Regions from separate parts of the Paenibacillus sp. P5_B5 genome, predicted to be linked through region 1. Evidence: riboswitches for the same ligand, from Rfam matches in the RefSeq annotation. Region 1 holds a riboswitch; the other holds the start of a gene.
The links. Region 1 has a riboswitch for cyclic di-GMP ahead of AC1DOK_RS23825 (Ig-like domain-containing protein). Riboswitches for the same ligand answer to the same signal wherever they lie in the genome.

Region 1 (15,779 bases):
TAATGCTATTGAAGCAAGAAAGCAGGGGCTAGTGATAGCCTTTGTTTTCTTTTTTTGTATGTCACAGTATGTTAAAATAGGTGTTATTGCAACAAGTAGAGACGGTTGTAGCTAGATAGGGTAGTCCTACAGTCTCACAAGTTATATACAAATATGAGGAGAGTGATGAAGTGGTTTTGTTGAATAGGTGGAAGAAGAAAGTAGCATGGGTGTTGATGATTGGGATATTACAAATGGCCTTTTTTAATATAAATATGTCATCTGTTCAAGCAGAAACGACTGGTGGTCCTACACTGGAAACGGCTAAGTCAGCTATTCTAATTGAAGCTACGACTGGTAAGGTGTTATTTGAGTTCAATGCGGATGAAGCACGTGAACCAGCGTCAATGACGAAGATGATGACAGAATATCTGGTGTTGGATGCAATCAAGAGTGGTAAGTTTACTTGGGATCAAGAAATTACGACTACTAAATATGCAGCGCATGTACCTGGGTCTGGTCAATTAGTTGCTGAGGGTGAGAAGCTTCCTTTAAAAGATATGTTCGCTCTCATGTCTATTTACTCTGGTAATGATGGTACGATCTCTTTGGCGGAAGCAGTTGGAGGAAATGAAGAGAATTTTGCTAACATGATGAATGCTAAAGCAAAAGAACTTGGTATGTCAGACAAAACTCACTTCATGAATTCAACAGGACTAAATCGTGTAGATTTAGGCGAATTTGCTCCTAAGTCATTACAGGGTGAGAATCAGATGACAGCACGCGATACAGCAACGTTGGCTCGTAGATTGTTATTAGATCATCCTGAGATATTAGATTTTGCAAGTGTAACTTCCCGTAAGCTACGTGAGACTGATACGACTGAAATGCTTAATTTTAACTATATGTTAGAAGGCTTTAAAGACAGAAGTTCTTTGAAACAGTTTGCTTATCAAGGTATGGATGGACTCAAAACAGGTTATACAACAGCTGCTGGCTATTGTTTCACAGGTACTGCTGAACGTAATGGCATGCGTCTAATCTCAGTTGTAATGGGTACAGATACTTCAGGTAAGGTACCGGGTAAAAATCAACGTTTTGTTGAAACAGCCAAGCTGATGGATTATGGATTTAATAATTTTGAATTCAAGAAGTTAGTTGATGCTAAAGCGGAAGTTGAATCCCTAAAAACGGTTGATTTGAAAAAAGGTGTTGAGCTTCAAGTTCCAGTTGTAACGAAAAATGGACTTGATTTCATTGTACAGAAGGGTGAAAAACCTACTTTAGAAGTTAAAGCAGAAGCAATTGCTGCAGAGAAGCGTATTGCTCCAATTAAACGTGGCGATACGTTAGGTACTGCTACTTACACTTATAAGAGTGCTTCAGGTGACATTTCACAAACTGTTGATTTGGTAGCGGCGGAAGATGTGGAGAAGGCAAGCTGGTGGAGAATGATTTTCCGCGGTATTAAAGAATTCTTCGTAGGTTTGTTTGATAGTATTGTTAACCTGTTCTAATACGGGCCTATCCGGACCTCCACATCTTACAAATGGGTTGTATAACCACTAAGCATCCTGTAAAATGAACGATTAGAAGTTCCAATATACGGATTCTGAATATATGAGATCAGTAGATGAAGGGGAGGATAATATAATGGAAACTGGTACAACACGTGTAAAAAGAGGTATGGCTGAAATGCAAAAAGGTGGCGTCATCATGGACGTCATGAATGCTGAGCAGGCAAAAATCGCTGAAGCAGCAGGTGCAGTTGCAGTAATGGCACTTGAGAGAGTACCGTCTGATATTCGCGCAGCTGGTGGCGTTGCACGTATGTGTGATCCAGTTATCATGGAAGAAGTTATGAAAGTTGTATCCATTCCTGTTATGGCGAAAGCAAGAATCGGGCATTATGTGGAGGCAAAAGTACTTGAGTCCATGGGTGTTGATTACATCGATGAGAGCGAAGTATTGACTCCTGCTGATGAAGTGTTCCACATTGACAAGAATTCTTTTACCGTTCCATTCGTATGTGGTGCACGTGATCTTGGAGAAGCGCTTCGTCGTATTGGTGAAGGTGCATCCATGATTCGTACCAAAGGCGAGCCAGGAACAGGTAACATTGTAGAAGCTGTTCGTCATATGCGTCAAATGGTATCTCAGATCCGTAAAGTCCAAGCGATGAGCAAGGATGAATTAATGGCTGAAGCTAAGAACTTAGGCGCACCATATGAATTATTACTTGAAGTACATCAAACTGGTAAATTGCCAGTCGTAAACTTTGCAGCGGGCGGGGTAGCAACTCCATCTGACGCAGCTCTTATGATGCATTTAGGCTCTGATGGTGTATTTGTAGGATCTGGTATTTTCAAATCCGATAATCCTGAGAAATTCGCTAGAGCAATTGTACAGGCAACAACACACTATACGGATTATAAGTTGATCACTGAAGTATCGAAGAACCTTGGTGCACCGATGAAGGGTATTGAAATCTCCAAACTTGCTGCATCTGAGCGTATGCAAGAGCGTGGCTGGTAAGGCAGGTTCTGGGCGATGAAGATAGGGGTACTTGCGTTACAAGGTGCTGTTGCGGAGCATATTCGCTTAATCGAGGTAGCAGGCGCTGAAGGCGTTGCTGTGAAGAAGACGGAGCAACTGGATGAACTAAGCGGAATTATTCTGCCTGGTGGAGAAAGTACAGCCATTGGCAAGTTAATGCGTTTATACGGTTTTATCGAAGGGCTCCAGTCATTCGCGGCTGCAGGTAAACCGATTTTTGGTACCTGTGCAGGCATGATTCTACTTGCTCATGAGATTTCAAGTGGTGAAGAACCGCATCTTGGATTAATGAATATGAAAGTAGCACGTAATGCGTTCGGTAGGCAGCGTGAGAGCTTTGAGACAAGTTTATCCATTAAAGGGATAGAGGAGAAAGTCCAAGCTGTATTTATCCGAGCGCCATTAATTGAATCGATTGGTTCAGGAGTAGATGTTCTAGCGACGCATGATGGACAGATTGTTGCTGCTCGCGAAGGTAACTTATTAGCGGCATCATTCCATCCTGAGTTGACCGATGATTATCGGATGCATCGCTATTTCTTGGATATGGCAAAGCAATAAAAGGTTTGAGGTTTGATATACTCTATATAATGATGGTACTAGACAAAATTAGTTGACTAAGTTTAGGAGGAGAATCTCCTTGTTTGATGTAAAAATATTAAGAAGTAATCTTGAAGCTGTAAAGGTTGCGATGAGTAATCGCGGCAAGACATACCCCGAAATTGAGTTGTTTGCAGAATTAGATGTTAAGCGTAGGGAGTTATTACAAGAGACTGAATCTCTTAAGAATCGCCGGAATATGGTGTCACAGGAAGTTGCACAACGCAAACGTGCTGGAGAGAATGCTGATGAACTAATTGCCGAAATGAAGGGCGTTGGTGATCGCATTAAGGAACTTGATGACGAGATCCGTGTAGTTGAAGATAAGCTACAAATGATTCTACTCTCGATTCCAAATATTCCACATGAAAGCGTGCCTGTTGGTTCATCTGAAGACGACAATGTTGAGATCAGGCGTGATGGAGAGACTCCTGAATTTAGCTTCGAACCTAAGCCACACTGGGAAATTGCCCAAGAGCTTGGCATTCTTGATTTCGAAGCCGCAGCGAAGGTAACAGGATCTCGCTTTGTATTCTATAAGGGGTTAGGTGCGCGTCTAGAACGGGCTCTAATGAACTTTATGATGGATTTACACAGTGGTGAGCATGGGTATGAGGAAATCTTACCACCTTACCTTGTGAACCGTGATTCGCTTACTGGAACTGGGCAGTTACCGAAGTTTGAAGAAGATGTATTCAAAATAGAAGGTGACTCGGACTATTACATGATACCGACAGCCGAGGTTCCGGTGACGAACTACTACCGTGACGATATTCTAACTGCGGCTCAGCTGCCAGTGAACTTCGTAGCGTTCAGCGCATGCTTCCGCTCTGAAGCCGGTTCAGCAGGCCGCGATACACGTGGTCTAATTCGTCAACATCAGTTTAACAAAGTTGAGCTGGTGAAGCTTGTTAAGCCAGAGGATTCATACGCAGAGCTTGAGAAGCTTACAGACAACGCAGAGACTGTGCTGCGTAAGCTAGGTCTACCATACCGTGTTATGTCGCTGTGTACGGCTGATCTGGGCTTTACATCGGCTAAAACGTATGACCTAGAGGTATGGTTGCCAAGTCAAGGCTGTTATCGTGAGATTTCCTCATGTTCCAACTTTGAGGACTTCCAAGCTCGTCGTGCAAGTATTCGTTTCCGTCCGGATGCGAAAGCTAAACCAGAGTTTGTACACACGTTGAACGGTTCTGGTCTTGCAGTAGGACGTACAGTTGCGGCAATTATTGAGAACTATCAGCAAGCTGATGGCGCGATTGTTATTCCGGATGTACTCGTACCTTACATGGGCGGCGTGAAAGTGATTGCTAAACGCTAGTCAATATTGGGCCTAATAATGACTGGTAAAAATTAACGTTATTTTTTATTGAATGAGTGTTGTCATTGTACGTAGTTATGTGCTATACTCATTTTTGTCACTGCACGAGGACAACGCTTAGTTAGTCTTCGTGCCTACCTTGGAGAGGTGGTCGAGTGGTTTAAGGCAGCGGTCTTGAAAACCGCCGTACCTGTGAGGGTACCGTGGGTTCGAATCCCACCCTCTCTGTACTGTAAGATGAAGAAAGCGATCCAATAGGATCGCTTTCTTTTGTTGTATCGAGGAACTTTTATTGTATATCTTAAGTCGTCTGTCATAAATTCTATAACGAAGGGTTGAGCCGGGGGATTGATTTTATTCAATAAATTTTTAGTGATCCTGAGTTCATTTACATCTATTTATTTGATTGAACAGAACGATCTGAAGGAGTTAGCTAGTCAGGTTATGTTCAAATACATTAGTCATTCTAGAAATGGTATGAATCATATTAGACAGGTTTTGGTTTATTAGGGCAGATCTCGATTATGAGGCCTGTCCTATTTTTTTATAGAATGAAGTAACATTTCGTCGAAATGTATCGTTATAAGAAGTGGTAACTATTTGTATATTCGTTCAATTCACATCATTACGGCTAACTCTAAAGTTATGAGGTGAGACAACCGATATAAGAGGGGTGAGACTTTTTCGGGAAAAAACGACAATATCATATATTAAAATCAATGCAGTATGGAGGGTAATAATGAAGAAGTTTATATCCGTTTTTCTTTGTATGGTAGTTTTATTATCTAGTGGCTTTGGAACAATAGGCAGCGCAGCGGCTGCAGAGGAAATTTCTCAATTAGTGCTTTCTCAGAATGAGGTTACGGTCGAGACCGGTGATTATCAGAATCTTACAGCAACGGCTATCTATGTAAGTGGTAAGACTGAGGATGTAACAATCAAAACAACTTGGTCTAGTGCTGATGCCGAAATAGCCACTGTCTATGCTGGGACGATTAGAGGTAAGAAGGAAGGCAAGGTTACGGTAGTTGCTAACTACCTAGGTAAATCAGTTAACGTAAGCGTAGATGTTCTTAAGAAGGTTAAGATATTAACTACGGATAAACAGAATATTAATATCCGAACAGGTGTAGATAATGGAGTTCAGGTAACCCTAACAGCTTCCTATGAGGAAGGTACACCAGTTGTTGTAACAGATAAGGCACAATGGACGGTAGATAATCAAGCTATCGCAACTGTTTTAAATGGTAAAATTACTGGTCAAAGCTCAGGCACAGCAGTTGTAACAGCTAAGTATGGTAAACAAACCGTTACAATTCCTGTAAATGTGGAAATCGTAAGAAGACTCGACCCATCTAAATCTAAAATCTCACTTCTCCTTCAAGATAAAAAAGATTCAGAAACCATTGAGTTAAATGCAACTTTTCAAGATAATAAAATCGAGGATGTAGCTAAGAAAGCTGAATGGTCCTCAGATAATGAAGCAGTGGCTGATGCGATTAATGGTGTCATCAAAGCATATAGCGCTGGTGAAGCAACAATAACTGCGAAATATGGAACCAAAACAGCGACTATTAAAGTCGATGTAGATACCACAATGAAGATCGAATTAGATCAACAGAATGTTTTCATGTTAATTAAAGATGATCCTAAGAAGCTTAAACTGACAGCTTTTTATGAAAGTAGTTCAGAAATCATTACGGAGAAAGCAGAATGGTCATCAAGCGATAAAGCAATTGCCTCTGTTTCTAAAGGAACGGTAGTTGCTTATAAACCTGGTGAAGTAACCATTACAGCTACATATGGGGATAAATCCGTAAGTGCAACGATTGATGTTGAAGTGCCGAGACGATTAGAGGCAGAAGAAGATTATATATCGGTTAGTGTGAAGGATACGACAGAAAAGCTACTTAAAGTTACTGCATTTTATGCAAACAGCACAAAACAAGTTGTAACGGATAAAGCCGAATGGTCATCAAGTGATGATTCAATTGCTACTGTATACCAAGGAAAGCTCAAGGCTCACAAAGCTGGTGAGGTAACTGTTACAGCTAACTATGCGGGCAAATCAGTTGCGATTCGTGTTGATGTTGATATTCCAAGAAAAATAACTGCAACCGTGACATCAGTAGATCTTCAAATCGGTGGTACGGAGCAACTAATATTAAAAGCAATTTATGGCGAAGGTAGTAATACACGTGAAGAAACTATTACGGATCAAGCTGAGTGGTCTTCAAGCGCAGCAACAGTGGCAGAGGTACGTAAAGGTAATATTACTGGTGTTGCAACAGGTGCTGCTACGATTACAGCTAAGTTTGGTACTCGTACAACTACGATTCCTGTATCCGTTGGTGTGGTCAAAAGTTTAACAGTAAGTAAAGATAGTATTAGTAATGCTGCAGTTGATAAGTTAATTATGAAAAAAAATGATACTGTAAATCTAAAGGTGAATGTTGAGTATACAGATAAAACAACGAAGGATGTAACTGATCTTGCTACATGGACACCTGCAGAATCAAAGGTTGCACAAGTAGATTCAGAAGGTAAGGTAAAGGCTGTAGGTTCAGGTAAAGCGGAAATTACAGTTTCGTTCGGTAATAAAACGGTTAAGATTCCTGTTGAAGTGGACACGACTGAATCGTTAACAGCAAGTGATCGAGTTGTCTTCATGGAAATTAATCAGGTTAAGAAGATTAGTCTAAATGATAGTGCATATATAACAGAGCAAGCAGAGTGGACCTCGAGTTCATCAAGTGTTGTTGATGTATCCAAAGGGACACTTACTGCACTTAAGAGTGGTAAGTCAACCATCACTGCAAAGTACGGTGGTAAGTCTGTCACTATTTCAGTAGAAGTTGAGATTCTAGAAAAGCTTGAAGCTAATGTACGTTTCCTTAAACTTAAATCAGGCGAGCAAGTGAATGTGGAGTTAACAGCTACTTTCTCTGGCGGTAGAGTAGATAAGCTAGTTGCGAAGGATGCTGAATGGAAAGCATCTTCCTATAAGATTGCTGATGTTGACAAAGGCGCTGTATCGGGAATTGGGTATGGCAAAACAACCGTTACTGCAAAGTACGGTAGTAAGAGTATTTCAATACCTGTTGAAGTAGATCAACTTAAATATCTCAAAACGGATCATGTTAAGCTAGAAATGAAGGTTGGAGAGTCGCAACAAGTCTATGCAACGGCTACTTACTTGGATAATAGTTTTACGGATGTTTCCACTCCTGCTCTTTGGACAACTTCCAAGCTATTAGTAGCAGATGTGAAAGATGGCAAAATCAAAGCTCATGGAGTAGGTAGAGCAACGATCACAGTTAAATACGCTGGGAAGACTACGCAAGTTATCGTAGTCGTTACTAAATAGTTGCAACTATTTTATTGAATCAACTCAAAAGCCACCCTTGGGTGGCTTTTTCTATGAATCAGAAAGTATAAGCGTTTCACCTAGAACTAGTGATAGAAATATACCCTATCAAACACAAGTTTGGTATAATTTGATAGATTCGGTATTTAAGGAGGAATGAACATGTTCAAGAAGATATCAGTACTCGCTATTACGATGATGCTCTGTACAGGTATAGGGAGTGTGTTTGCGTATAGTGGACAAATGCAGCCTTATTCGGATGTGAAGGATGATTGGGCAACGAATAGTATTTATAAGCTTTCGGCTCTAGGTGTGATTTCAGGTAATGGGGATGGGACGTTTAAAGGGAATGGTGCTCTTACAAGAGAAGCTTTCGTCAAAATGCTAATGGCTTCTATACCTACTGATTCACAAAGCCTCAAAGATATGAATCTACAAGATATGGCCGATCCTTCTCGCTGGTCATATGCCTATATCAAACGTGCATATAATGATGGATTAATAGATTTTATGATTGAGAAAGATCAATTTCATCCTAGCAACGAGATTACTAGAGAGGAAGTAGCTGTTCTTACAGGTCGATTACTGCTTCAATCTATGACAGATCAAGAGCGTAAGCAATGGACTGATGCTGGGTGGAAGGCTGAGCAGGATAAACGGAAGTTTGTCGATGCTAGTAGCATCCATTCAAGCTATCAAGAGTTTCTTTACTATACATCTTCATTAGGTATTATGATTGGTGATGCAACAGGCGAGTTTCGCCCTAAAGCATCTTTAACACGCAAAGAAGCAGCGGCAATTATTGAACGCGTCATTAATGAACGAATTACATATGTGCAGTTATCAGGCATAGGTTACTATGCGATTGAATCGTTTAAACAAGTGGATCAAATGAGTCTATTAAATGATGTGAAGTTTGGCTGGTCGGAGTTGTCCTATACAGCTAATGGTCAAGCATCCTTGAACATGAAAACAGGAGAATACGCTGTTCCAAGCGGATGGGAATCGGCTATTCAGATTGCGGATCAGAATAAGGTCCGTAAAGAGTTGAATATTTTTGCGAATAATAAGGATGGTCAATTAAGTAAGTTTCTCCTCGATGCACCTGCACAAGCAGCTTTTATTAAGTCAACTAAAGATGCACTGACGAAGAATCCTTATGGGTTTACAGGTGTTTCAGTTGATTTCGAGGGATTAATGCAACAATCGGAGCAAGCGGCTTATACAGCCTTCTTGCAAGCTCTAAAGCAGAATCTTAATGGGCTGACGATGTCAGTAGCAGTTCCGCCAACGGATTGGTACAAAGGTTACGATCTAAAGGCAATTGGTTCAATAGCTGATCAGGTTATTGTAATGGCTTATGATTACACGCATATGGAAAGTAAGCTGCCTTCGGCTCCATTGCCACTGGTGAATGAAGCTATCCAGACTGCACTTAAGAGTATACCCAAAGAAAAGCTGGTACTCGGAATTTCTAAGCAAGCCAATCAGTGGATTACGCGTTCTGATGGAACAGTGGTATCTGAGCAGCCTGCAATTAAGCTAGTTGAGGAGCGGGCGAAGATGCCAGGTAGTAAGGTGGAATTCGTAGCACCTTCGTTCTTGAATAAAATCACATTCCAAGATGATCGTGGTAGTCATGAAATCTGGTATGAGAATGGGCAAAGTATTGAACAAAAGATATGGCTTGCTAAGTTCTATGGTTTACAGGGTGTTTCATTATGGTACATGGGAAATTATACTGCTGCAGATTACGAAGTAATTAAGCAACATACGAATAAGCGGTAGTTGCTAGTATATGGATGTAGCATCACGAAGGCTTTTGTTGATGAGATAGCAAGTTAACCGACTATAAAGTAACGAATGAACGTAATCTTAATTACCGCGGCCACTCCAAGGAGTGGCTTTTTTTGTTACCTTGAGGCGTGGATAGCAAAGGTGTAGCTAGTACATTTTATAGGATGTGGAGGTGTAGAGATATGGACAAACCCGCAGTAACAGGAAAGCAGCTTGCAGATGAATGGGCAAGAGTGCTTCCTGCACGTATGCCATCGTCAGATAGTGCTAAAATATGGCCCGATGAGGCGAATGATCAAGCAGTGCGAATTCATATTACAAATGCCGGTCGCAGCTCGTATACGTTCGATTTTGCATGCACGTATCTGGATTCTCGTGAGGTAAAGGTTGATCTTGTGGATGTGGAGAAGGACGATGTTCACATTGATGAAACTCAGGATCAAGTACAAGGATTGATTAGCGATTATGTTCGTCATATTCATGAGTGTGCCCAAGCTTTGCATGATGTGACACATCACGGTTAGGGGGAATCTATATGGCAAAAGGCAAATGTGGTTTGAGCAGCGATAAAAACTTGAAGAATGTATCCAAAGAATTGGATCATCCTGATCTTGGTTCCCATGCTAATCAGCAGCGGCAGCAGCAGACGAATGATCGTCGTCATCAAGATGCGTTGAATCATGAAGGGTAGAAAGTAAAAGGATAGAAGGTACTGATTCGGAAAGGATCTGATCACATGTCCAAACCAAAAACAGTCCCCACTAATGTATCACCCAAAGGGGAAGAAATTAATGCTCATGAAGGTAATAAAGGTATCCCAGAGCCCTTATCAGGCTCCCATAAGGTAAAGAACCGTAATCATTCCCGTAATAATCACGGCGAGGGCTTCTAAGCGCTTGAGGGAAAAATAAAATAAAATAATTGTGTAATTTGTTGAATAAGATCATTTTGTAGGGAGATACTATTACTGTCGATGACAAGAGAGGTGTGGTTCCGTTGAACAACGTGAGCAATAACCTGATGCAACTTTCGTAGCTTGTCTATTCGAACTGGAGGGATGTGCTAAAGACACGTTAGTGTAATTGGACACTTGAGTACCAGTAAACGAAAAACAAGAGAGTTGAAAGCAGCTAAAAAAATCGATTAACATCGACGCAAAAAGAGCCCTTAGGGGCTCTTCTTGTTTTTGTTAAAATAACTCCGTGATTTTATTGAATTCCTTCACTTCATCATTCATTTCTTTGAATATTTGATTCCATCTGGGTTTAATGATCGATAATTTATTGATTAAATTAGGATCAAAGTGTGTACCACTGCCTTTATATAAAATATCATACGCTTGATCTACCGTCATCGCTTTGCGATAAGCCCGATTCGATGTCAAGGCATCAAACACGTCAGCAATGGCTAAGATTCGAGCTTCAAGGGGAATCTGATCTCCTTTAATTCCGCTCGGATAACCACTTCCATCCCATTTTTCATGATGATACAGCACACCTGGTTTCAAGGTTTCAAGAATCGATATTTTCTCAACCATTCGGCTACCAACAACGGGATGTGTTTTGATCAACTCATACTCATCAACCGTTAATGGACCCTCCTTGGCCAATATATGCTCTGGGATGTTAATCTTGCCGATATCATGCAATAGCCCAGCTAGCCGTAACCTCTTTATTTGCTTTTCATTTTGATAAACCGCTAATGTACTGGCTAATTCTATTGCATATTTACTTACGCGCTCACTATGCCCAAAAGTATATAAATCCTTTGCCTCAACTGCAATAATAAACGATTTTACAACCTGTTCGACCGATACTTCTGCCGACTCCATAATTGTGTTCACCTGTGTATCGTAAAGCTTGTTTACTTTCCTTAATATAAGGTGACTGAACGTACCTATGATAATGTAAAGCAGCACACGGTTAGCTATGTCAATCTCATCGAACACATTCGTAACAAGCGGGTAAAAGGCTCCTAGAAAAGTCATAAAGACCAAACCAATTGAAGAATAGGTCAGCAGTACGGGCATGTCCCCATAGAAGGCGGCAATGAGTGGAATCAGTAGGAAGAAACTCCAAGCCTCTCGATAACCAGAACCGAAATATAGACAGCATACGACAATTATGACAAAGGATAGAACGATGTGCTGCAATATATAAGAGGAAGGTGAGAATAGCTTTTTACTGGCTACTAAACAGAACCAAATAACAAAACAAATAACAAGTAAATAGAGTGATGCGCGCGAATATGGAAGGTGAAACAGAAGGAATACCGAGTTCCATAAAACGCTTATAAATAAGTAGATAAAGGAAATTTTTAATATATTTACGTTAACCTGATCACGATGAGTTCTGTAATAGGTACCTAGTAAAATCTTTTTGTCGGGAATTAGCATAACCTACTTCCTCTCAAATACAATTCTCAATTATGAACATTACATGTCAATTGTACCATTATTATGTCTATTCAACTATAGACTAGATACCTATCCTAAAAATATTTTAAAGAAAAATTTAATATCTATCTTTTTTCTGAAAGTATGTCTATGATAGAAAAGGTAAAATATTCTAAATTCATAAGGAGCGTACAATTTATGAAGGACTCTACTAACTATCATTTCGGTATAGCTCAGGGCGTGTCCCGTGAGAAGGCTATAAGCTTACATCATCAGAGATACGAAGAAGTCGGATTTTTTAGAAACGACGAAGAGGATCCATACGAGAAATCATCCAAGTATTTTATGGCGCAGACCTATGATAATACAGTTGTAGGAGTCACGAGATTAATTTATTCCCAATTCGATGAACTACCTACTATTAAACATTTTGAGATTTATGATATTAATAAAGCCAAGCTAAATCAACTGGAACCAAATCGAGTAGCCGAAATCAGTGCTTTTACAAAAATGCCTGCACATGATGTGGGAATCGGTCTTATTAAAACTGTACTGCAATATTCGCTGCAAACAGGCCTAACTTATTGGGTTTGTTGCATCGATCAACGTGTATATAACTATATGCACCGTATGTTCAAGTTCCCTTTCCAAGTAATCGGTGAACCTAAGGTATATCTCGGCTCGACTACCATTCCGTGTGCTTTGAATTTAACGGAGTGTCTATCCAATTTGAAAGAGCGCCGTTCTACCTTGTATGAATATTTTGTTGAAGGCGAAAAAGAACAGTTAAAGGTGATCTTATGATTAAAGAACAGTTCAGTCGTAATTTAGGTGTGATGTCCGAGTCGGAAGTTGAACAATTACAAAATACAACAATTGCAATTGCGGGATGTGGTTGTATTGGTGGCTTTGCTGCAGAACTACTCACTCGTATGGGGATTGGCAAACTAGTACTAGCAGATTTAGATGAATTCGATGTGTCGAATATTAATAGACAGTGTGCAGCGACTCACTTAACAGTAGGTCAACCGAAGGTAGAAGCCCTACGGAACCACTTGCTTACAATCAATCCTGATCTTGAGACCGTTATTTTCACAGAAGGTGTAAATAGCCGTAATGCAGCAGCATTCGTAGAAGAAGCTGATTATGTCATTGATGCAATCGATTATTTTGCATTTCCAGACTCTCTCGCCTTACATCAAGCAGGTAGAGCGAAGAATTTGTATATTACAACTGCAGTCGCACTTGGATTTGGGACATCGGTACTTACCTTTGCTCCGGATGGTCAAAGTCTTGAGAAATATTTAGGAATTACAGAAGGAATTAAGTCTGAAGAGCTGCAAGAAATGGTGTTTCCAGCGGCATCCTATAGTCAACAGCTTCCTAGCTATGCAACGCCAGATAAAATTGCGAAGTGGATCGGGGATAGAACCATTCCGACAATTAGTGTAGGACAAGCCTTAGGGCCCGGCGTGCTTGTATCACAGATGATTCTACACCTTCTTGGAAGAAAGAATCCACCGATTGTACCGGAAAGCTTCCAGATGCAGTTTGAAAGTTAAAGTATGTATGGTGTACATATTTTGCGTATGTGAAGCGGGATTTTATTTGTAAAAGGGGGATATTGCTGGAGATTTGGTTGGAGTATTAATTGGAATTATGGATATAAAAAGGAGAATATATAATAAAAATAAGAAATATAAAATAATTTAGTATAATTTGGTTGACAAACTACCCCTTTAAGAAATATAGTAATCATTGTAATAATATGGGAAGTAAAAAAGAATACGGCACACTAATCGAAAGGTTAGGTCGCAAAGCCTTGGAGTCTACTAGTCGCAAGACTAACGATAGTCCGGTTGCATTGATTTCGTAAAATGCAATGGGGCTTTTTTTAATTGTAAGTGAAATTCCGACAACTACATACGGCACACTAATCGAAAGGTTAGGTCGCAAAACTTTGGAGTCTACTAGTCGCAAGACTAATGATAGTCCGGTTGCATTGAAATCACAATGTAGCCGGGCTTTTTTATTTTGGCTAACGCTACTGGTAAGGATAGGCATTATAAATTATTAAATTGAAGAGGTGTATGTAAACAATGAAACAACAGTTAAAACGAGTGGTTACGTGGCTATGTGTTCTAGCGATGGCAATTGGTTTAATGCCTGGGTCTTTAACGCAAGCATCAGCAGATCCAAGTGGAGAACTTGTTTGGCCTAATCCGGGTGCGATTAACCTAACTAAGACAGCTAGTACTACAGCTGTTCAGGGCGAGTGGGAAGTTACTTTGAAAGTTGAAGGTAAGAATCTGGCTACTAGATCTGATGTGGTTCTTGTAATTGATAGGTCGGGGAGTATGAAGAACGACGAGAATGGCAAAGGAAGATTAGCCGATGCTAAAAAGGCGGGCAAGACCTTTGTTGATAAAGTGTTAACTACAAATTCAAAATCTAAAATAGCTGTTGTAGCTTTTGACTACTACGCTCAAGATATATCTGGCTTGGAAGGCGTTTCGGGTAAAGAAGCCCTTAAAACAATAATTGATGGTATAAAGGCAGATGGCGGTACGAACATTCAAGATGGTCTTCGTCATGCCAGGGAATTATTAAAGGATAGTACTGCTGATAATAAAGTAGTCGTACTTCTAAGCGATGGGGAGCCAACTTATAGTTATAAAGCTAATAAAGCAGCAGAATATAGTTCATGGGTAAAGTGGAAAGATGGAAGTAAACATGATTTTATACTTTCAGAGTTTGATTATAATAATAGAATTGGTAATGGTAATGCATCGGGTGGTTACAGTTTAGATTGGGATGATGAGTACAGCCTTTTAAAGAAAAAAGGAAATCGGCCATGGCAAGATACCTACTATAATATAGAAGATAATGGTATAGGTACTATATCCGAAGCTAAAAATGTAATGGATAAAGGAATTCAGATATATGCAATTGGTCTAGATGTTGGGAAAAACAAGAATGCAAATTACGTTCTGAACAATAGTCAAAATAAAGGTTACTTTGAATCTACTAGTGCAGAGCTAGAGAAAGTATACACACAAGTCGCCAGTAAAGTTACCTATGCCGCAGCAGATGCAGTTGTTACAGATCCAATGGGAGAAATGTTTAATCTTATTACAGGAGCTTCATTTGACTCATCAGACTATACAATTTCTCAAGGCACAATAACCTGGGATGAGAGCAGTGAGACTTTCAAGTGGACAGTGGGGAATATTGTTGAAGGAGCTCCTGCTACACTTACTTATAAAGTGAAACTGGATCCGGCTAAGAACCCTAAATCAAATATGTTATATCCAACAAATGGACTAACCACAATTGATTATAAAGATGCGACTGGAACAACTAAGAAAAAGAATTTCGAAGTACCAAAAGTTAGTTTGGATAAAGGTTCTATTCTTGTTAAAGGTTACAAGGTAAACTCGAATGGACAACCAATAAATGATAAGGACATTGTCGTAGAGAGTCATGATAAGGCAGAGCGATTATATGACGATGAATTCCAGGTTAATGGAAACCCAGCACTCGATATTCAGAGTTATCAAATAGTACCTAAGTCGTATCCTAATCACGTTCTTAAAGTGGGTACTAATCCAACAAATGTCACCCTAACTGCATCTAACCCTTCGCAAATTGTTTGGTTGGGGTATACTGAAAAAGTAAATAAAGTGCCAACAATACCAAATTATGATGTAACAACACCGGAAAATACACCAGTGTCAGGTAACGTGGTGGGAACAGATCCA
Region 2 (16,334 bases), on a different contig from region 1:
TTTGTAAACTTTAAAAGAATCTGCTACAAGCTTCTGAGTGTTATCAAATTGATCTTTCAACAGAGCTTCTGCTTGTTTGATTGGTTTTTGGTTATAGTTGTATTTGATCTCCCAAGTAATTGTTTGCGTTGCCTGATCATAACCTCTTGATGTTTTCTCTAGTGCTTTTCCTCTTGTGACGTTTACCGACGCACTAGCTGTTAGTTCTGAAACATTGCCACCTGATAGAGTAACCTTATTCTCAAATAAAGTTTCTTCTGAATCTGCTGGCAGATTGGTTTTATAAATGATCCGGTAGGCTGAGCTAATATCTCCAAAACTCAACTTCAGCTCTGTGTCATTCGATGAATTCGTGTATTCTCCAGGAATTTTAAAATCCCCAGACTTAAGTTCCTCACCTGGTAATGTGCTTCCATCTACCAATGTAATCAGCTTAAACACTTTAACTGATGCTAGATCTAATTCCTGTCCCTTTGTCATGCTATCAGTAATCACTGCGTTCTTGATCTCTTTCAAATCTTTGTTAAAATCAACAGTCCACTCTATATTCTGTGTGTTGTACTGTCTATTCGGCTTTCCTTCCTTATCGATAGAATTCCCAATCGGCTTAAAATCGATTGGAATCTCCTGCTTAATACCGCCTTCAATTGGAGTTACAATAACCTTATTTCCTTCTGTTAAGACAGCTTTTTTACTAATCTTTGATAAAACTTCAATATTACCACTAATATTGGAGTGATTCTCGATAAAATCAGTAAACACAATGGTCACTAATTTGTTCATATCAACTGAAAATGTTCCTACTAAATCACCTTTAAAAAGCATTTTCTCATCTTTAACTTCTTCATAAACCTCAAATTCTTCTGGAAGGATAAATTTAAACGTTGCCCCAGCTTTATATCCATGGCCATTTTTAAGTGCCCAATCATAATTCACAGTAATAATAGATTCCGTATCAACACTATTTATGGGATCACCGTTAATGTTTTCAAACTTTAATTCAGCCTTCGTTAAAATATTCTCTTTTATTTCATTGCTATTCTCCTGTAAAGGAACAACTGTACCATCTTGTACTTTCTTTACAGCAGGGATTTCTATTTTACCTGAGGAGTCATTAGTTTGGTTCGGTAAAATGGTTACTGTTATTACACCATCTGTTGACACAACATAGGATCCAACTTTTTCTTCCCCAGTCGTCAAATCAACTGTTTGTTCATTCTCAATTGTTAAATCAGTTGGAAGATTGAACGAATAATTGGTTTCTGTGTCTTTATTATCCGCAATCAAGTTCCAATCATATTTAACTGAAACTTTAGAATCATCATTTGGATCTGCTTCAATCAGTTCGTTTGTTAATGTAAATGATGGATTCACATTTGTCTGATCCACATCTGCTCTTGCAATCAATGGTTGGAAAACATTAAAAACCATTAATATAAGTAATAATGAAACTATGCTAATCTTTTTCATAAGTCCTCCTATAATAGTTAATTAAAATAATTTGTCAATCTAAGTCGATTCTGTTGTAGTAATTATAATAATTAATGCTGAATATTTTCTGAATAACCTACAATTCAACAAAAAACCACTCCTATCCATGAACTGAACCCGAAAGAAAGACACTTTTAAAAAGTGCCCATCTCTCGGGTTTTTGTATCACTGGGATTAAAAAAAGATGACTCCTGATGAATACAGGGGTCATCTACTTTCAGTTAGCACTTTTTTTAACTGTCCACAAACAAGGTTACAGTCAACTGGAGATCAGACGGTTTCATAGTATATCACAAATCAATATTGTTTTTCAATCGAATAATCGCGCTTATCTTTAATCATAACTGGTTTCTTGCTTCCCAACGATTTAATAGAATCATATGTTGTATCGATTGTTACCCATTCATTCGTTTCTTGGAGATAAACCTCATTCCAGGCATGATATTGCTCGATATCATTCTTACTCCCCATCAACAGCTTAGTTGGAATGCCTTCACTTCGAAGCATAGCTGCGAACAAAGCCGAGTAATCATAACATATTCCTTGTTTTTCTTCCAAAGTCTTGTCTATAGAAGGGATATATTCGTTAGGAAGATTATTCGCTTTCTTATAATCATAGCTAATGTTGCTTATAATATAATTGTAAATTGCGGTAACCTTGTCTTTATCTTGTTTTAGATCTTTCGTCAATTCACGAGCTTTGGCTATCGCTTTCATATCCTTATTCCAATAAATCATCTGAATCGGCTGCAAATATACTTTATCTTTGCTTGAGGCTTTCAGAATGACATCTTTGTTTTCTACCATCTTATACTTGGTTCCTGTAACGTTCTCCAAGATGGATATCGTATATTTACCATCTCCTAGCTGCAAGGGAAAACGGTTGTTTGAAGTCAAGCTATATACATATTGCTGATTTCCTTTGCTGATCTTGACCTTTACTTTCGCATCGTTTGGAGATTGGTAAGAAACTATCACGATTCCATCACTTAACTCTCCCAGATTTATATAGGAATTCGAAGTACTAGCTAAAGCAATAGTTGGAGCAGACAATAAACAAACAATAAGCAAAATAATTGCAAATGGACGTTTAAACATAAAAACTCCCCTTTCGGTAGCTGGCTGCCATCTTAATAAATAAGGAAGGCCCTGTAGCTTTGCGTCTCTAATTTTCATTAGATTTGCCATTATCGGTGGAAAGCACCTGATATTTATTTGTTTTTTCTATATAGTAGCATAGCATGTCCCATTTATGTAAGCCTAATTGTCAAATTAGTCGAAAAAATATTTATTTGATAATTTTCCCCTTAATAATCAATCGATGAGTAGGATCTACCATAGGGTGACAAGTGATTAATGTGATCTCTTTATCTTTGTCATTCCCCTCCAGAACCCATACTTCCTCAGGCAATACATATAATTTTTCCGTTACGATGTACTCAAGCTGACTATTTCCGTTATCAACTTTAATCTTATCTCCTTCTTCAATCTCATCGAGTCTATTGAAATTCCTTCCATATGTAAAATTACGATGTCCTGCTATTGCATAGTTTCCAATTTCACCGGCTTTACCCGTATTTTCGATACTCGCAACAGTAGTCTTCATATTCTTGTCAGTCGCACCATGCAGTATAGGCAAGAGCAAATCAATTTTACCAATTGTTAAAATGCCCTCCATGTTCTTATAGCTGCTAAAGTCCGGCTTTGCTTGTTCCTTTGCTTCAGAATCATCTGTTACAGCTTGCAATTCATCAGATAATTCAACATCGATTGAAGTGCTCTCAGGAATCTCCGCTTTATCATTCTGCTCAGAGAAATCATCGCCGTTATCAATATTTTGAAGGCTGCTCTGCCATTCTTTTACCAGCTTTTGCTGCTGATAGTCTTGATACGCTTCAGTAAATTTGGGGTAGCATAAAATCGTAATTCCTATACAGATGAGCAGTGCAGATACAATTTTTATTTTCATATTATCTAGATCCCTATTTCCTATTTATAGATTACACTCTACTGTTCCACTCTTGATACCAATCAGTTAGTTCCTTACTAGGCGCTCCATCAAATTCCTCTTTTAAAATGTTCGAAATGAGCTGGTACTGTTTCCTTACTTCGCCTTGATGATTCAGTGTCTCATAAGTTTTCATCAGCCCAAAATATCCATCTTCTACATAAAGGAACTTCTCCCTAATTTGTTGATACAGTAATATAGCTTCCGTATATTGTTCCTGCGAAGCGTAATATTCTGCTATTTGCTTCACATGATTTAACCAGATTACACCGAGCCGCTCCTGTTCATGCTCCGCCCATAAATATCGATGTTCTTCAAAAAAATCTCCAGTATATAATGCCATAATGGATCTATGCTGATCAATCGTCTCTGAAGTCACCGTCTGTTGATGGCGCACACTTGTTTCCCATTCTTCAACATCCAGCCTCAACTCTCCCCATATCAAACGGTAGCCTTCGTCCTTATACTTGATCTCCAGATCTAAACCGGCAGCTTTAATAATTTTCCGAATTTGATAGATTGCTGTATGTAATTGAGTAGTTGCTCTCTCTGTATCATATTCTGGCCATAGCAAATCGATTAACAATTGCTTATTCACCGTTTTATCACGATAATAAGCCAGGTATGCAAATAACTCAGGTGCTTTTAGTGTTTTCCAGGGAAAATAGTGCTGAGTCCCATTCTGGTCGAGATAGTGCAAACTTTGTAAACAGCAGAGCTTGGCTTGATTGATTGGAGTTGTCTCACTAGTATTCGCAACCGTTTTGTCATTCGATTCTATCACTCTTTGAAGTGTCTTAGCCAACCTGCCATGGTGTACAGGCTTTAATAAATAGTCAATCGCATTCACTTCAAATGCTTTCACCGCATATTCTTGATAAGCAGTAACAAAAATAATTTGCAGATGAGGTTGAATTTGCAATAATCGCTCCGCTAATTCAAATCCATTAATCTCTGGCATCTCAATATCCAAAAAAGCCAAATGCAGCATTTCCCTCTGAGCTGCTTCTATCGCAGAATCAGGATCCTGAAAAGCGCCGATCAATTCAAGGTTAATGCCTGTTCCAGCATGTTCTTCTAACATTTTCTCCATTTTTTGCAAAGCAAGCCACTCATCGTCCACTATTATCGCTTTCAAGTCATCTCACCTCTTAATAACCGCCTTTTCTTTCTCCTTCCTTTATTTTAACAAGCAAAATGGATAATGTCCAAAATTTGCCTACTCAAGAAGAAACGGCTTCGCCGGCTTTAAAAGACGGAGCGTTTCTTAAGGTGATACTTAGAATTTATTAGACGAATGTTATAAATTCTATATCACTAAAAAATCTCGAAGACATGGTCGTCTTCGAGATTTGTAGAGATATTCTGTTCCTCTATAGTTTTGCAACGGACTTGGCAATCTCAGCCATACATTCTTCCGCTTGCGGATACAAGCCGATCTTATCCATGAACGCATGATCTAGCCCGTTGTAACGTATGATGCGTACTGGAACTCCAGATCGTTGCAGTTTTCGGGCATAAGCCTCGTTTTCCAATCGCAGAAAGTCGTACTCCGCTGTAATGATTAAAGTCTCTGGCATTCCTTTCAAATCGACAAGCAGTGGGGATAAATAAGGAGCTGATGCCTTCTCACGGCCTTGCAAATAGATCGCATCTAACAAGCTGGTAAGTTGATTGATGCCCTGGAGACCTGCCATAATAAACGGCTGATGATCGTTAATCGTATATTCCTCCAGCTTCCATTCGAAGTCATCCGTTGTAATTCCTGCCATATTGACGGTTGGATAGATGAGCGCCTGAAATTGAATCATGCCGGTTCCGAGGTCGCGGTCCATCATCGCACATACCGTCGATAAGTTTCCGCCTGCGCTATCGCCTGCTACTGCAAGCTTGCTCTTATCTGCACCAAGTTCCTTTGCATGTTCATAGGTCCATTTTACCGCATCAAAGCAATCGTGCAATCCCGCAGGATATGGATGCTCAGGAGCAAGTCGGTAATCGATTGATACAACGACCGCTGGTGCTTTCTCAGCAATCGCTTTACAAGGATTCTCCACGACATCCACCGTTCCGCCGAAGAAGCCTCCTCCATGAAAGAACACGACAACAGGAAGCAGCTTACCAGCTTTTGCCCCTTCTGGCGTATAAATACGGATAGGAATATCGCCATTACGCCCTGATATGTTTCTGGCATCTACCTGAATGGCAGTGCATGTAACGTCTGTATTCTCCCATCCCATCTGCTTGCGCATCATAAGTGCGACTTCAAACGGACTGAGTTTGGATAAATCCGGCATCTCGAAGCCAGCCATCGCCTCCGCTTGCTGCTGCATCACGCTCAGTGCACGAGGATCTAGAACTCCTTCCGCATCAGAATCCGGAATTCGCTTAATCATTGATTCCATTCCATTGGACTGCTGAATAATTGTACGTTCCTCTACTAATTTTAGCTGCTTGGCATAATCTTCTCGATTAGTCATTTAATATTCGCTCCTCTCTGATGTACAAAACTGTAATGGTAATTCCGATTAAACACATAATAGGTCAAGCTCAATAAACTTAACGAAATCATTAACCCGACCGTAACATCGGAAGCGTAGTGTGCTGAATAATAAACTCGGCTGAATGCAGTAACAAGCCACCATATAAATCCGCCATATAAGATAACTTGTTTCAAGCGCTTATATTGTGGTAATACAAACAGCGAGATCGCTACGGTTGCAAACGAATTTGCACTATGTCCCGAAGGGAACGAAGCTCCGCCCTCCCCTTGTATCAGATACCAAGGAGAGAAATTGGAGTAATCGGGTAATAAATCCCGAAATCTGACACGCCCCCAGCCTGCTTTAATCCCCTCAATTACAAACATAGTAACAATGATATAAATGATAGATGTATAGGCCATCCTTAACAAGTAGTTACGGTCCTCTGCTGAAAATCGAACATAAGCATATCTTTGCATAATGACCGTTATTAACAGCATGATAATCATGCTTAATACGATAAAAAGTGTCTTTGAATTCTCGAGTTCCAGACGGAACATCAGCATTACGATATGCATAACAATAGACAAGATGACCATGATGACTCCTAATACATAAAGGAACAGCTTTTTCCCCCATCTGGTTTCCTTGGCAGCGACTGCGAGAAACACATTCCCTGCCAGAAACATGATAATAACTATAGCCATCTCCCCATATATATAGAAGAATTCACCGAACGCTGACTGATTGGTTGCGATAGCTTTGGATATTTGTAAATCAGTAAATGAAAAAACTAGTAACAATAACGCCGCAACAGCCATCATAATTGCGTAGCTTTTCTTAGTTATTAGCAAACTGACTCACTCCTTTCAATCAAGCGCTATAGTTTAGCTTCCCAATATCCGCAAAAAGGATCAACAGGGCTTAGACCAGTGAATGGTGACTTTCCTTGCAGCTTCTCTACGATCGCATCAATTGAATAGGAGTTGCCCGAATAAGCATTGATAAATGTTTGAATCCGAGGTACATCCTGCAAATGGAACGGATTGGCCACAGAGATAAACAGGGTTGGCAGCTCCTTAATAAACCATGGAATTTCTGCTCCGAAAGGAGGCGTGTAGTTAATTCGCAGATCTGTCTTGTTGCTCGCTGTCGCATAATTCGCGAAGTAGATCGCCAGATCATATTTGCTCACAAATTCACGAACTGATGTAAACATCGCCATAAAGTTTTTCGGATCGTTCACCTGCACATCAAAACCAGATTCCCTCAATTTATCCAAGAACGGTTTGTGGCATCCTCCTCCAGAGAAGCTACCCTCTTCGTCCCCTAGCACGAATAAGACGATACGCTTATGTGTTTCTGGCGATATCGGCAGCAATTGTTGTGTATCTTTAACCAAGGTAACCGATTGGTCAGCGCACGCTCTAGCCCATGATTGATGCTCTTCCGACCCGATAATGCTGAGCGCAGCTTCATCCGGCACAAGAGTTCCCGCTTCCATATGCTCATGCAAACGTAGAGAAGCTTTCAGGCCAAGAATTCGAGTTACCGCCTGGTTCACGCGTTCTTCAGTTAATAATCCGTTCTGAATACCTTGCAGCATGTATTCAAGGTCTTCATCAAGACCACGGTTGAATAGGAAGATATCACAGCCTGCCGCAATCGCCTTAGGCACAGCAATTTCACGTCTCTCTGCAATTGTAAATCCTGCCATAAGCGTTGCATCGCTGACAATGACGCCGTTGAAGTTTAGCTTGTTACGCAATAGTCCTTGCAGAATTTCTGGTGATAGTGAGCTTGGGAGTAGGTCTTCATCCTTCAGGTCTGGATTAAAGTGCCGCTGATAAGCAGGCTGCATAATATGCCCCACCATAACGGTATTGGCTCCTTCGTCAATCAATGCCTGATAGACCTTGCCGAAGGTCGCATCCCACTTCTCCATCGAAAGCGAGTTCACACTCGTAAGCAAGTGCTGGTCCCGGTCGTCCACCCCATCACCCGGAAAATGCTTGATGGATACGGCCATTCCATTCTCATGAGCGGCTCGCATATACGCCCGGCCCATTTCAAGTACAGTTTCAGGGCGATCGCCAAACGTACGAACATTTGTGATCGGGTTGCGGAAATTCATATTAATGTCCACGATTGGCCCGAAAGACCAATTGAGACCAACTGCTTTGCCTTCACGGCACGCAACAGTTCCTAATTTATAGGCCATCTCAGGATCATTCGTTGCTGCAACCTGAAGCTGCTTCCCAAAGTATGTTCCTTCAGCGGCAACCCCGTCACCGCCGTTCTCCAAGTTGGCGGCCAGAAGCATAGGCACTTTACTGCTATTCTGCATAGCCTCATGTGCAGAGCGAATCTCCTTCGCAGGGCCTGGGCGATACATTAATCCACCAGGCTGATATTTTTTCACCATTTCAATTAGCATATTCGTGTCGCCCATACCAACGGGACAGAACAACTGACCTACTTTTTCCTCTAATGTCATAGTCTCCAGCGTACTTTTTACCCATTCTATATCTTTCTCTTTCAAATTAAATGGTTTTGTGGACAAATCGACTTGATGCAGCATCGTATACTGTCTCCTCTCAGGGTTGAATTCATTTCTTCTACATCCGATGGCGCTCTTCCAAATCAGCTAGCATTTGTTTTTCTTGTTTGTCTAATTTATAGAATAACAGGGCAACAAATGCCAAAATGTAGCATATAGTTGGTATCCAAATATAATTCAAATCAATTGCAAATAATGCTGAGCTTGACTGTTCCGCACCTGGTATATATCCGCCTAAGGCGAGCAACCATGCGGACAATGCTCCTCCGATCCCCATCCCGAATTTCACTCCAAAGGCCGAAGACGCGGTTAATAGACCTTGTGCACGAACACCTGACTTCCATTCACCGTAATCGACCGTATCAACGATCATAATAAACAGCAAACCAGCAGCAAAACCTCCACCCAAGCTTCCGATGACGCTCCCGCCGATCAGCAATCCAACACTGCTCATCTGATCACCCATGAACATTACCAGTTGGCCGATAATGGAAATTCCTAAGCCCATCAACATCGTATTGCGTTTGCCAATCTTTTTCGTGAAGAAAGGAATCATAATCAACGTAACAATTAACAACATATTCAAGCCCATCATAATTGGTATGAGATCTGGTTTTTGAATTTTGTAAGTAAAATAGTAAATCGTCGTCTGCGTCTTCATGATGTTCGCAATCCAGAAGATGAAATTCAGGAACAACATGATAACCCACGGCCAATTGCCCTTAATTGCTTTGATGCCTTCACGGAAAGCCAAAGATTTCTGGGCAGACGGTGATCCAACCCGTTCTTTCACTTGGAAAAAGGCATTAATGAACAAAAAGAACGCAATTACTGCAAAGATCGTCATCGTAAGCGAAAAACCCTTGGCGTCATTGCCGCCACCAAGCTTCTCTACCATTGGCAGTGTAATGGTTGTTACCAAGACCATTCCGACCATAGCAAACAGCATCCGTACAATACCGATAACCGTCCGCTCCTGAGGGTCGCTCGAAAGACTTGGAAGAATCGAGGTTATAGGCAAGTTGATCCCTGCATATAAGATACCGAGCAGAATATACGTCACATAAGCATACACAATTTGCCCTGTAGGACTGATATCTGGAACAGAAAAGGTTAAAACGGCTACGACACAGAACGGAACTGCGAGCCACAAAAACCATGGCCTGGATTTCCCCCATCTTGTGTTGGTTTTGTCAATCAGGATCCCGAATATGGGACTGTCACATGCATCAACGAATCGTGCAATCAAAAATAACGTTCCAACTACACTAGCACTAAGCCCCACAGAATCCGTATAGTAGAACAGCAAATAGGTCGTAACGACTTGAAATACTAGGTTAGAGGCTGTATCAGTCAAGGCATAACTGATTCGCTCTTTCCAGGGTACTTGCTTAGCTGACATTTTAATTCCTCCTTTATCGGATATACTTAAATTATAGTAAGCGCTATCATTTATGGCTTTCCCCTATTTATCTAAGTTGCTTAAACAATTTAACCACTTTGAAGCGTTTACATGAATACGAGGTCAGAAATCAGTTTAAAATTTACCACCAAGAAGACAAAAAAAGACCACTGATTCGATCATCAGCGGTTCAACAGGTCAATATTACCTTATTAACAATCCAATCTATGCTAATTCGAAGTAGAATGGAATAAGGGTTTTATGCAGTAAAGCTGAACCTCATGTGGGGACAGCTCTGCCTTTACATTAAATTGCGAGTCAATGAACTTCTCATATACTTCACGTTTGGGCTGAGATACAGCCTGCAAATAAGCCAAATCCTCAGGAAATAGACACTCAGGATGCCCCATTTCCACCCAGCTGTCAAATGAGCTTCCCCATTGACGGCCCAGCGTCATTTTACGAACCTGGTACTTGCCTGTAGGCATGGACGTTATTTCCAATGTCAGCTGGAGGGAGTCCATATGCTCAAAGATACGATATCGGTCAACCAGATTAATATGAGAAGCTTCATTATGACGATACAGCTGATCTGTATGTACATAATGATAGAGCAGCACCTGAATTTCTTGGCCACACCTTGTAATGCAATAATTATCTCCCTTTTGGATCAACTCATTACCTAATTGAGCAAGAAGCCGATAGGCATGATAAGCAGCTTTGGGAACACCTGAATTGGTAATCAGACCTAGCCCTCCGTGAAACATATGGTCAGATATGATGAACTCCTCGATGAGATCCGTACAAGTCCAATAACACAAACTATCGACTCCATCCAGATTATCGACGATGTTTTTGATGATATAAGCTGATTGATAACAGGTGTCGTGAATAAGGTCCCGGTGATTGCCGCTGGAGTTCCATTCCGTTACATGAATCTCCTTGATCGCAATATTCGCATCTGCAATAATCTGATGTGTCTTTGCAATGACCTGTGCTAAATAATCAGTTGCTTCCGACATCACCCATAAGTTTGACAGTGCTTCTACATTCCATTGAAATTTCTCATGATGGTTAACATGGGATTGCAGCTCATCCTGAAATATCTGATCAAAGGGGTAGCTGTGAATTGAAATGAAATCGGGAATACAGTTATTTTCCTTGCAATACTGCAAATAATCCTGCAACCAATGATCATGAAGTACAGTTGGAGACAACAAGCTCGGACCGCCAATCTTTAACCGCGGATACTGCTTGATTACATTATAGGTAGCATGATGGAGTGCAAAATATTGCTCTTTGGTTCCGTCCCAGAAGGCAACAACGTCAGGTTCATTCCACACTTCAAAGTACCATTCAGCTACATGATCATATCCATATCTGACTATGCAGTGTTCAACAAAAGCTTTAACCAAATCGGCCCATCGATCTAAATCTCGTGGGACGCTGATATTGCTCTTCTTGACGAATACAGTAGCATCTTTCGATGCAAGCTTTGCTGGCGTAAATCCAAGTTCTATAAATGGCTTCAATCCAATGCTCAGGAAAAAGTCAAACAATTGATCGACATAAGCAAACTGATAATATGGATTTCCAGCTTCATCTTCCTGGTAGATCATCATTTCATCATCGAATATGCCGTGAAATCGAATATGCGTAAAGCCTATATCCTTTTGCAATTGTGTCAATTGCCTTTGCAAGTTAGCGTACAAACCTTCTTTGGCTTTGCCTATTGAGGTTAATCGCTTCCAAGTATGAACAAGCTTCGATGATCTTCCACCATTCATTTGAACGCTCTCATTTTTTTGAATGATCTTGTCTTGTGAATGGTAGTATATATCTTCATTAGGTTTCGGTAGATATTTGAATAGTTCTTTAAATGCTTCCTGCTGATTCATTTCAAGATAATTCGGTACCACTGTGGATTGCTGAAAAGATTGAACATGAGTACGTCTCTTATGACTTGAACGATATTGCTTGGCGGATTGTCCATAGACCTCATTAAAAACTTTATTAAAGGACTTGAGATTCGGAAATCCATTGTTCAATGCAAGTTGCGTAATCGTATCATCGCTATATAGAAGATCGAACATCGCATGCTCCAGCCTGACCCCATTCAGATAGTTGGAAAAAGTAATGCCCAGCACCTTATGAAAAAAACGTGAAAGATAGTGAACCGACAAATACTCTTTCTCAGCTATTTTCGTCAATGAAATCTGCTCAGCATAGTTTTGTTGAATATATTTCGTAATCGCCATCAGACGATTCATGTATTTCATATCAGGCAAGCTATCCTCAGCTTCCGATTCTTTCACAAAATGCTTAATGAGATGAGCAATCAAGCGAAAAAGCAGCCCCTTAATCTCCAATTCGTATCCATTTTCCTGCTTCGTATAAATAAACATCATGAGAGCAAGCATTTGCCTGATCGGATCAAACTCTGTCTGATGCATCTGATCATATTGAGAGGAATTGCAGATGTAATGAAGGTCCTTAAACGAGCCATATTGCTGCTCCATATAAGATTGAGACACCTGGAGTACAAGCAACAAGCATTGTTCATCTCCGCTTATGGAATGCACTTCCTTCGAGTTGATTACCGTAATATCGGACTCTTTCAATAGAAATCTCTCTTGCTTGCGATACAGCTCAACGCTCCCTCTAAGCACAAAAAGGATCTCCATATCTTCATGCCAATGCATTTGAACATAATTCGGACTATGTAAAAGAAGACGAAATGGGATATAATCACTCGTTGTAATGAGTTCAAAATTAGATTTCATCAGAATCCCTCCAAGCTTCATTGTAACAAGCAATAACGAATATGTCCAAAATCTTACTATTATAGAAACAAAAAGTAATATTAGTCATAATCTTGAGGTTGAGTATCGGTAAGGCAAATCAATAATAAAAATGCAGCCACTGTCATTAATGTCGACAGTGGCTGTTCTTACACAATATCAAGATAGGTATTCACTTTATTTCTCTGGTGCTCTCCCTAATAATTAGCTTCGTCGGAATCGTAATCTTCATACAGATCTCCCGTTCGGACATCAGGCGCTGCTGCATAAGTGTAACTGCAGTCTCCCCCATGAATTCAGTGTTCAAGCGAATGGTCGTAAGTGGCGGAACCATGAACTGGGCAGCAGAAATATCGTTGAAGCCGATAATGCTTAAATCCTCTGGAATGCGGTATCCAAGCTCAGAGCATGCTTTATACAGGCCGATCGCAATCGTATCATTCGCTACGAATACAGCCGTTGGCTTATCCTCCAGCTTAAGCAACTGCTTTAATAACAAGTAGCCGTCCTTCGGATTATAGCCCCCTATTTTGATATAGTCCTCGCAGTATAAATTTTTGCTCTTCAAATAATTCTCGAATACTTCCTGACGTGAATCAGAGTACTGATTACCGTTCTTATCCGTATCTACACCGCCAATAAAGCCGATTTTCGTATGACCGAGCTCAAGCAGATAGTTCAATGCCTTCTTTGTCGCCTTCGTAAAATCAGTAACAACAGAGTCGAACAGATCCTCATTCGCTGATGAATCCATAAAAAGGACTGGCTTTTGAAAGCTTGAGATCCTCTCGATATCTTCTGGAAAGAAGATTCCCAGACATATGATCCCATCTATTGATTTCATATTTTCAAGCGTATCACTGCTTCGAATGCGGTGCACCTTCAGCCCTTCCGACTTCAGCTTCTTCTCCAATGCAACACGAATCGAAAGATAGTAGGTATCGATCAATTCTTCTTCAAGTGAGTATGAATAATAAAGGCCGATCTTGAACTTCCGTTTCCGCCACTTCTTGTTTGATTTCTGATAAGACAATTGCTCTGCAGCCTCAAAAATCCGTTGTCTTGTTTCATCGGTCACGTTCAATGTTTCATCATAATTGAGCACTCTGGAAACAGTTGCAATGGAAACATTGGCTTTATCGGCAATATCTTTAATTGTCGCCATAATACCGCCTACTCATCTTATTTGGGATAAAACTCAGCTTCGTCTCTGCCGTTATGATCGCAGCAAGAATCAGGATGCTGCCTACTACCATACGTATCGTAACCACTTCACTTAGTATAATAATGGAAAAAATGGTACCAAACAATGCTTCTGTTGAAAGAATAATAGCAGCTTTGGTTTCGCTTGTATATTTTTGCGCTATCGTTTGCAGCAAGAAGGCTATCGTTGTACTGAAGATGCCTAGATAAACTGCAGCCATAAGCCCCTTGTTGTCCATGTTGACTGGAAGCGCTGCTTCCCCACGGAACACAACTACAAGCAAAGATAACAGGAATGCTATGATCATCTGGATAATCGTTAATTCGACTGGATGATGCTTCTTCACGAATTCACCTGTGAAAAAGATATGAAATGCAAAGAATACGGCGCAAAGTATAGTCAGCATATCGCCGACATTCAGACTAAAATTGAATTGGATAGATAAGATACCAACGCCGATTATAGCTAACAACGCACCAATCAATCCATACTTATCCAGCTTCCTCTTATATAATACAAACCCGATGAATGGGACTATAACAACATTGACAGCCGTCAAGAAAGCATTCTTCGACGGTGTCGTGTATTGCAAGCCTACTGTCTGCAGGGTAAAGGCAAGAAAGAGAAATATGCCTAAAATGATGCCCGCTCCAACAGTGGATCTCTTCAATGATCGGAAATGCTTCATAAATATGACTGACATTAACAATGCAGCAATAAAAAATCGAATAGCCATCACTTGATAAGGAGTTAGTGATTCTAATGAGACTGCACTAGCGACGAATCCGGTCCCCCAGATGATGGCAACTAGAAGCAGACCGATTTCACCAGCATAATTTCTCATTCAAGTTACCTCCGAGGTAATGAAAATTGCTCAGCCAGCATCAGGAATACACTTGATGTCCAAGTGAAGGCTGGATCAACCAAACCTTCTCCGCTAAAAGGATCAAAATTCTCTGCCATGCCACCGACAAGTGTTAAATCCATAAATTTACAAGCTAATCGAGTTGCTAGTTCATTATAACCATTAAAGCGAAGAGCATCAATGAATAAATAGGTGACCGGTGCCCAGATTGGGCCGAGCCAATACCCGTTTTCTCGATACAAGGGGCTCGCATGACTTTCTGTGCATAGACCAAAGGTAGCTTCGAATCTATCGACAAGTGTGTTTACTAGAGTTTCAACCATATCTCGAGGCAATCTGTATCCGATAATGATCGGCATCATCAAGATCAAACTGTCTTGTTGCTCAATGATCCGATCCTCTGGAGCGTACCTCGCTACGAATCGGCCATCCTGAACCAATCGTTCCATCAAGAGTTCGTACAGTTTATCGGCCTCCTTCTTCCATGCCGTCGCTTCGTCTTCTCTCTGGAGTTCCGCAGCCATTTCACTCAATATATCCAGCTGACGAATTAAGTGAGCAGCCAGGTCAGGAGCTTCTACCGGGATGCCGTCATGAAAGATAGAGGCGTTGTCCCAACCTGAATCATTCCCATGATTATAGACTGGCAGACGGAAAGCATCAGCACGACGATGCTCAAGCCAATAGTTCGTCGCTCTCGTCAAACTGTCGTACATACGGGCAACAATAGCTAGATCATTGAACCACTCGTTTTGTTTTCTCATTTGCGAGAAGGCCCATGCATGAATAGGCGGTTTGCAGCAATTGAAGGACAGAAATTTATCATTAATGAAATCTGCATAAATCCCGCTTTCATCCTGATGCTTTATGAAAATATCCAGCTGAGCCATAGCTAGCTCAGGATGATGGCTGCTGAGCATCATCGCATTGAAGCAGTTGTCCCAGCTCCATATGTTGAACATCCAATTCTTCGACATGTACATAGCATAGTCTTTGAGCTGGCCTTCAGGATGGATCACGCACGACCATGTAATGTAAGCAGCTAACTTGCGCGATGGTTCATATTGCTCTAGAACCGTTGGCATATGTTGCAGCCACTGTTCATAATGAAAGTCGACACGTTCGCATGCTTGCGCGTAGTCCTCATACGTCTTTTTCTGCCATATTGTTTTATAGCTCTCAATAACGAACCTGCACTCCTCATCTTTAGGGTTCATTACGATCTCAATCGCTTCGTTCCCTACAACCTTCCACGGAGCTCGGATATCAACGTCACCTTGAAGCAGGGTGAACATCAGCTTGATCTCTTTAGAATACAAATGGTATTCCCATTGATTCGAACCATAAGGCATCAAACTATCATAGCGTGATTTTACAGCAGTCAGCTGTAAAGATACACCTGCTAATCGACTGTGAATAATAGACTCATCACTGATGCACAGCTCGGCATATTCAGCTTGATTATACCTGTGTACGATGCGGAGTCTCGTTTCCGATACAACAAGATCATAGGGAACAGC

Region 2: it holds a riboswitch for cyclic di-GMP, as region 1 does, so the genes downstream of both, AC1DOK_RS07985 (transglutaminase-like domain-containing protein) here and AC1DOK_RS23825 (Ig-like domain-containing protein) in region 1, are expected to answer to the same signal.

Annotation. Positions count from the first base shown of each region.
Region 1 is NZ_JBFULK010000031.1:2,736-18,514, forward strand. Features, by position in the region: gene AC1DOK_RS23760 (D-alanyl-D-alanine carboxypeptidase family protein) at 171-1,496, shown strand; gene pdxS (pyridoxal 5'-phosphate synthase lyase subunit PdxS) at 1,630-2,514, shown strand; gene pdxT (pyridoxal 5'-phosphate synthase glutaminase subunit PdxT) at 2,530-3,096, shown strand; gene serS (serine--tRNA ligase) at 3,176-4,459, shown strand; tRNA gene AC1DOK_RS23780 (tRNA-Ser) at 4,601-4,687, shown strand; gene AC1DOK_RS23785 (Ig-like domain-containing protein) at 5,199-7,826, shown strand; gene AC1DOK_RS23790 (S-layer homology domain-containing protein) at 7,989-9,614, shown strand; gene AC1DOK_RS23795 (hypothetical protein) at 9,806-10,147, shown strand; gene AC1DOK_RS23800 (hypothetical protein) at 10,159-10,314, shown strand; gene AC1DOK_RS23805 (small acid-soluble spore protein P) at 10,360-10,515, shown strand; gene AC1DOK_RS23810 (HD-GYP domain-containing protein) at 10,813-12,018, opposite strand; gene AC1DOK_RS23815 (N-acyl amino acid synthase FeeM domain-containing protein) at 12,217-12,822, shown strand; gene AC1DOK_RS23820 (ThiF family adenylyltransferase) at 12,819-13,580, shown strand; cyclic di-GMP riboswitch class I at 13,798-13,885, shown strand; cyclic di-GMP riboswitch class I at 13,936-14,023, shown strand; partial or broken gene AC1DOK_RS23825 (Ig-like domain-containing protein) at 14,118-15,779, shown strand, end outside.
Region 2 is NZ_JBFULK010000005.1:18,466-34,799, reverse strand. Features, by position in the region: gene AC1DOK_RS07990 (collagen binding domain-containing protein) at 1-1,470, opposite strand, end outside; gene AC1DOK_RS07985 (transglutaminase-like domain-containing protein) at 1,789-2,589, opposite strand; cyclic di-GMP riboswitch class I at 2,602-2,687, opposite strand; gene AC1DOK_RS07980 (class D sortase) at 2,780-3,460, opposite strand; gene AC1DOK_RS07975 (response regulator) at 3,492-4,637, opposite strand; gene AC1DOK_RS07970 (alpha/beta hydrolase) at 4,873-5,979, opposite strand; gene AC1DOK_RS07965 (phosphatase PAP2 family protein) at 5,976-6,836, opposite strand; gene AC1DOK_RS07960 (glycoside hydrolase family 3 protein) at 6,863-8,563, opposite strand; gene AC1DOK_RS07955 (glycoside-pentoside-hexuronide (GPH):cation symporter) at 8,601-9,944, opposite strand; gene AC1DOK_RS07950 (GH39 family glycosyl hydrolase) at 10,175-12,727, opposite strand; gene AC1DOK_RS07945 (LacI family DNA-binding transcriptional regulator) at 12,918-13,910, opposite strand; gene AC1DOK_RS07940 (DMT family transporter) at 13,897-14,793, opposite strand; gene AC1DOK_RS07935 (amylo-alpha-1,6-glucosidase) at 14,799-16,334, opposite strand, start outside.